3 regions of the Halothiobacillus diazotrophicus genome follow, and region 3 is predicted to be linked to each of the others. Evidence: predicted binding sites of a transcription regulator. Region 3 holds the regulator's gene; each other region holds the start of a gene.
What was found. Region 3 encodes FliA, which starts transcription of late flagellar genes. Its sites were predicted from a motif close to GCTAAAGTTNNNNNNNNNNCNGCCGATA; they were not measured.
Positions count from the first base shown of each region.

Region 1 (2,272 bases), 140 kb from region 3:
TGATTGGCAGCATATTCCCCCTGAGCGCTCATCGAATGACCCGAATCGGGAAGCACGTCAGATGCGGAATCCATGAACCAGGGTCGCCAACAGCTTGCTGTCCTCCTGCACGGAATCCACGGCATTCTTCGCCAGGTTCAGGTTTTTGGCGCCCGATGCGATCACGTCGACAAGCGCGCTCAGATCGGTATGCAGCCGTTCGATACTCTGCTGATGGCGCATGTTGTCCGCTTCGACATCATAGGTCGCAGCCAGAGATTGCTCAGTGGCAGACAGGATTTCCGACAATTCGTTCTGGGCACTGCTCAGTGCCGTCTCCGCCTGCTGGGAATAGGAGACAACCTCGCTCATGGCGCGATCGGTATTATTGACATCCCGGGTCAGGCGATCCATCACGGAGGCAATCTCGACGGCCGCATCACGGCTGCGCTTGGCCAGGGCACGAACCTCCTCGGCCACAACGGCGAAACCACGTCCATGCTCTCCTGCACGAGCGGCTTCGATCGCCGCATTCAAGGCAAGAAGATTGGTCTGATCGGCCACGGAACCAATGGTCAACGCCATACGCTCGACCTCATCCTTGGCGGAAACCAATGCACGTATATGCATCGTCGACTCCTCAACGCGGCCGATCGCCTCTTGGATGGACGCCACGCTACGACCGATCTGCCCCTGTCCCTGTTCAGAGCGGTTCTTCATGGCCCGGACCTGATCGCTCACGCGCGACAGTGCGGCTTCCAAAGCGGTGCCGCTTGAGGACAGGTTGTCTACTTCACTGATCACCCGACCCCGTTGGGATTCGACGCGACGCTGACCGGATAGAACCTGCTCAATCAGGTTATGCAACATCTCGGATGCCTCGTTGAGCGAAGCGCTCCCGCGATTGATGTCGCCGATCTGCTCATGCAGGGTCTGAATCATGCCATTGACACTATCGGATATCTCGCCCACCGAATCGGCGCTCACCACATCGCATTTCCCAGTCAGGTCGCCCTGGCGGACGGCGGTCGCCAGACAGGCGATCTTCATCAGCTGACGCAGGATAACGACATGGGTCACCCAATAGTTTACGACGCCGACCGTGATACCGGAGACGATGCACCCCAAAACGAACCATTCCAGCATGCCCGTTCGGAATGTCACGAAGAAGCTGGCAAACACCGGAAATATCAGCCCCATCAGAACGCCCATGCCAATGAATGACCATTTCAGACGACGCAGGATGCTGGGTTTTTTCATGAATTCTTCCGAGTTGCTTGGGACAGGACTGGCCAGAGTATAAACAGGGATAACCTAGCGGCATGGTAGGGTATCGTCATGGACGGCGCATACTTTAACGCCAGGATCGATTGCAAAGCCAGCCCAGGCAAGCGGGCATGACCCACAGCAGTCCGCGTGCGTCATCCTGAGCGTGAAAGCGCCGCAACTTGTGTCGCAGGTTGCTATCATGGCGCGCATGAATGCTTCATTGAGCCATCCGGCCTCCCCTCCCGCAAACATCGACGAGGAATGCAGCCGAATTGCCACGCCCATCGGCAGTGGGTTCCGTTATGCCTGCGTCCCTCTCAAGGATGTGGATCGTCGCGCCATCATCGCCCTGCGCGCCCTTGACCTTACGCTGGCCGAAATCACGAGTACACAATCCGAATCGCAGGTGGCCCGTCACAAGCTCGAATGGTGGCGTCAGGCCCTGCACCAGGCCCTCTCGTTTGATCAAGCCGAACACCCGATACTTCTGGCATTGCACGCCTGCATGCACGAAAACCTCCGCATGGCGCTGATTCCCTTGGTTGAGCTTCGCCTGGGTGCGGCCGTCATCGAGTTGGATTACCAAGGATTTGAAACGCAGCGCGATCTCCTCGCCTACCTGGACGGCGCCGGTGGAACGATGCATGAAGCCTATGCCCGTATTCTGCAAATTCCGGAAACGCAGCATGCGGCCTTGCGGTCTATCGGTGCCCTGCATCATCGACTGCAACGCCTGACCTATCTGGGTCGGCACAGTCGTCAGGGACACATTTATCTGCCCGCCGAACAGCTGGCGAAAGCGGGCGTATCCGAAGCGGATTTCCACCGGCCGAATGCCGCAGATCATCTGGGCCCTCTCCTCCAGAACGAACTCGCCGATATCCAGAAACAATACCAGGACGCCATTCAGGAACTCCGCGCGATTACCCGCCGCCCCGACGCTTTTTTTCGGATACTAATCGCTCTGGATCGCGCACAGATCGACCTTCTCCATCGCCACAAGGCGGCCGTTCTGACCACCCGG
Region 1 is NZ_CP016027.1:712,002-714,273, forward strand. Features, by position in the region: gene A9404_RS03245 (methyl-accepting chemotaxis protein) at 58-1,239, opposite strand; gene A9404_RS03250 (phytoene/squalene synthase family protein) at 1,448-2,272, shown strand, end outside.
Region 1: the regulator FliA is predicted to act here: its motif matches at 1,311-1,338, upstream of A9404_RS03245 (methyl-accepting chemotaxis protein).

Region 2 (2,272 bases), 930 kb from region 3:
TTGCTGGACCACGCCGATTTTCCCGGCCGCACCCACGGTCGGCAGAATGTTCAACACGTCTCCGGATTGCGGTGCTCCTGAGAAGGTGACGTTCATCCCGGGGAGACTCAAGGTGCCGCCAGAGGCAACGGTCAGAGGCGCCGCGCCATTATCAGGCTGCGTGCGCACCTGCCAGTTAGCTCCGTCGAAACGCGCCTGATAGGTCTGCCCCGTCAACAACGTCGGATCCGTATAGGTACCGACGGCCGATCCGGTGCCCTGGTTGGTGGGCAGTGCGGTCGTCTGCGGCGCGAAGCCCGACACATCCGTAAACAGATTGGTGCCGGGATTGCCGTTGAGATCCACACCCGCCGTCTGATTCTGGTTGACCTGATCCGCCAGGACCAGCGCCGCCCGTCCCAGCTGATTGCGCAAGGGCGTGACCAACTGGCTCTGAGCCTGCAGCATCCCCCCCAGCGTACCGCCGGTCACACGGGAAGTGATATCCGCACCGCCCAGCGTGACGTTCAACCCCGACGGCAGATTGCCAACGCTAACCGTCGTTGCATGGTCGTTCAACACGAGGGACTGGCCACTGGCCAGGGTGAGGTTGATATTGCCCTGATTATCGCTGTTTGCCGTCACGTTGATCTGCTCGGAGATCTTGTTGATCAACAGATCCCGCTGGTCCATCAGATCATTGGGCGGCGCGTTGGGGTTGGTTGCCAACGCCTTGCTGATTTCCCCGTTGAGCGAGGCAATCTGCCCGGCATAGGTATTAATCTGACGGCCGATGTCCGAAGCCTGCTGACCGATCTGCGAATCCAGGTTCTGCAACTGGCTGTCGATCCGGTTGAATTCGTTGGTCAACGCCTGCGCCGAACCCAGGAAGGCCGACCGAGCGGTGGGATCGGTCGGATTGCTGGCGATGGCCTGCGTCGCATTGAAAAAGTCCTGCGTCTGCTGCGCGATGCCGGTGCTGGTATCCCCGAGCAGTTGTGTGGCTTGGCTCGTGAAGTCCTTCAGGAAGCTCAAGCGGTTGTTTTCCGAAGTTGCACTGTTGAGTTGACTGGTGATGAACTGGTCATAGCTCCGGGTGATTGAAGCCACCTGAACACCCGAGCCGACATAGCTCCCTTGCTGAAACTGCGGGGGCATCGTCGTCAGGTTCACTCTCTGGCGCGAATAACCCGGCGTATTGGCATTCGCCACATTATGGCCGGTCGTGGCCAAGGCCTGCTGCATGGCCAGCAGGCCGGTTACGGAATTACTCATCAAGTCTGGCATGGCCAAAACCTCTTTAGCGGGATACTCGAGCTATCGGCTCATTTCTGGAAAACTTTAGCACCAGATACCGAAAAGCCTACTGATTTTATTCAGGAAGCGGCGGACTCAGACGTCGCATCGGGGATCCGCCCCGAATGCATGATGGCAATCAGTTTATCCGCATACTGGGGATCCGTGGCATAACCCGCCTTTTGCAGGGCGCGCGCAAAGGCATCCGGATCCCCCTTGCTCGACAACGCCTGGCTGTAGCGCGGATTTTCCTGCAGAAACTGCACGAAATCGTTGAAGGAAGACGCGATGGAGTCGTATGCCCGGAATGCCGCCTTGCGCGTCACCATGGCGCCGCCTTCGAATTCCAGCGTATTCACCGTTTGCTGGGCGCCCTGCCAGGAGGGGTCCGCCTTGATCCCGAAAAAATTGTAATTCTGACGGCCTTGCGCATCGACAGGCAGGTGCTTGCCCCAACCCGTTTCCAGGGCGGACTGGGCCACCAGCACCTTGGCCGGAACCCCCAATTTCCGTGCGGCCGCCTGTGCATGCGGCATGATCGCGTCGACGAACGCCTCCGGCGAGTCCCAGTACTTCGGCGTCTGGGCGGTCGAAATCGGATTGACCGACGTACCGCCCGAACCGGGCGCCGTATCGCCGGAAGCGGTTGCTTCGGGGCCGGTCGGCGGACGGTGCAGGGCGAACGGGCGCAACGTCATGTCCCGAGGCGGCAACTTGAATGCGCGGGGCGGCGCATCCACCGGCTGACTGCTGGCGATGCTGGCATTGTGCAAGGGAAAAGCCATGCCCTGAGGGATGGCCGCCTGGCTGGAGGTATCCTGTCGCAGCTGCTGCTCGATCATCCTTGCCAGGCCGATTCCGCCGTGCGCCGCAATCTTCTGCGACACTTCCTGATCCATCATGCTCTGGAAGGTCTTGCTCTGTTCGCTGTCCAGCAATCCATTCTGCGGCGTGGCATCCCGCATGGACTTCATCATCATGTTGATGAACTGCGTTT
Region 2 is NZ_CP016027.1:2,830,479-2,832,750, reverse strand. Features, by position in the region: gene flgK (flagellar hook-associated protein FlgK) at 1-1,254, opposite strand, end outside; gene flgJ (flagellar assembly peptidoglycan hydrolase FlgJ) at 1,356-2,272, opposite strand, start outside.
Region 2: the regulator FliA is predicted to act here: its motif matches at 1,298-1,325, upstream of flgK (flagellar hook-associated protein FlgK).

Region 3 (2,272 bases):
TAACCAGTGGCAAGGGCGGCGTCGGCAAGACCAATGTTTCGGTCAATCTGTCCGTCGCACTCGCCCGGCGGGGTGCGCGCGTCCTCATGATGGATGCGGATCTTGGCCTTGGCAACGTCGATGTCCTTCTGGGGCTGAAATCGCACAAGAACCTCAGCCACGTGCTGGCGGGCGAGGCCAGTCTCGACGACATCCTGATTGAAGGTCCCGAGGGCGTTGGTGTCCTGCCTGCCGCGAGCGGCATCAAGCATATGGCGGAATTGAGCGCGGCCGAAAACACCGGCCTGATCCACGCCTTCGGCGCCCTCCAGCGCCCGGTGGACGTGATGGTGGTTGACACGGCGGCGGGCATTGCCGATTCTGTGGTTCGTTTCTCGCAGGCCGCCAGCGACGTGATCGTCGTGGTCTGCGATGAGCCAGCTTCCATCACGGATGCCTACGCCATGATCAAGGTTCTTTCGCGCGATCATGGCGTTCAGCGTTTTCAGGTGGTGGCGAATATGGTCCGGGACGCGGGCGAAGGACGAAGATTGTTCGAAAAACTGAATATGGCTGCCGGCCGGTTCCTGGACGTCACCTTGATCCATTTGGGCTCGGTGCCGTTCGACGACTATCTGCGTCGCGCGATCCAGCGCCAGAAAACCGTCGTTCAGACCTTCAGCAGTTCCCGTTCGTCCCGCGCCTTCTTCGAGATTGCCGACCAGATCGGCCGCTGGCCTGCTCCCAAGGGCGTAGCGGGGCATCTGCAGTTCTTCATCGAGCGACTGGTCCAGCAATCCGAACCCGATATGGAAGTGTTGTAAATGAACGTTCGCGCCATGTATACCCACGTTCGCACCGGCGGGGCCGAGTCCGTAGTGGCGGAACATGCGCAACTGGTCAAACGCATCGCATTTCACCTCATGAATCGTCTGCCGGATCATATCCAGGCAGAGGACCTGATCCAGGCAGGCATGATCGGTTTGCTGGAGGCGGCCCGTCTCTACGACGCAAGCCAGGGCGCCTCGTTCGAAACCTATGCCGGAATCCGGATTCGGGGGGCGATGCTCGATGAGGTGCGACGCAATGACTGGGCACCGCGTTCGGTACATCGCCGCCACCGGGAAATCGCTTCGGCCATTCACGAAATCGAATCCAGTACAGGGCGAGAGGCCAAGGACCAGGAGGTCTGCGATCTTCTGGGTATTACCCTCGACGAGTATTTTTCCGCGTTGAACGATTCGATACAGGTACGCCTGACCCCCCTCGATCACATGGGCGACGAGCAGGATGAAACGCTGGATGTACCGGACCATTCGGATCAACCCGACACCCATTTGACCAATGAGCGTTTTCACGAGGCGCTGGCCGAGCACATTGCGGCCTTGCCGGAACGGGAGCGACTCGTCATGTCGCTGTATTACGTTGAAGAAATGAATCAGAAGGAGATCGGTGCGGTGATTGGTGTGTCCGAATCACGGGTTTGCCAAATCCAGAACAAGGCAATTCTTCGTCTGAAAGCCTCATTGAAGGATTGGCGTTGATCGACGGCTTAACCAATATAATTAAACAATTGGCCCAGATGGCCGATAATCAACTTTAAACCGCTGCGGGGCAGCATGCTAATTACCGATTATTAGAGGCAAAAAGATGGATCGGAACATGAAAATCCTTGTGGTCGACGACTTCTCCACCATGCGGCGGATCGTCAAAAATCTCCTCAAGGAGTTGGGCTTCACAAACATTGAGGAAGCCGATGATGGCGCAACGGCATTGCCAATGCTCAAGCAGGGCAATTTCGATTTCCTCGTGACCGATTGGAACATGCCCGGCATGACTGGTATCGACCTGCTGAAGGCGGTGCGTGCCGATCCCGCGTTAGCCCACCTTCCGGTTTTGATGGTGACTGCCGAAGCCAAGCGGGAGCAGATCATCATGGCGGCCCAGGCCGGCGTGAACGGCTACGTCGTCAAGCCGTTCAACGGACCGACGCTCAAGGAAAAGATCGACAAGATCTTCGAGCGGACGAGCGCCTAGCGGCGTATTTGCTCGCTCTTGTCCGTCTGCCTCATTTCGGGCAAAGCGTCTGCCAAACGAAAGCCAGAAATAATTGGCACAGTAACCTCCAGAACAATCAAGAAATCAGGACCGAATTGAATGGACAACGCACAAAGAGCCGCCAATCTAGCCAATGCCCAGGCGCTGGTAGCTGCCCTGGAGGCTGACGACGAATCGGAAATCAGCCGTTGCATTGCCGCGTTGGCCGCGAATCAACGAAGCACCGTGTTCGAGG
Region 3 is NZ_CP016027.1:852,484-854,755, reverse strand. Features, by position in the region: gene A9404_RS03810 (MinD/ParA family protein) at 1-803, shown strand, start outside; gene A9404_RS03805 (RNA polymerase sigma factor FliA) at 804-1,523, shown strand; gene cheY (chemotaxis response regulator CheY) at 1,630-2,016, shown strand; gene A9404_RS03795 (protein phosphatase CheZ) at 2,137-2,272, shown strand, end outside.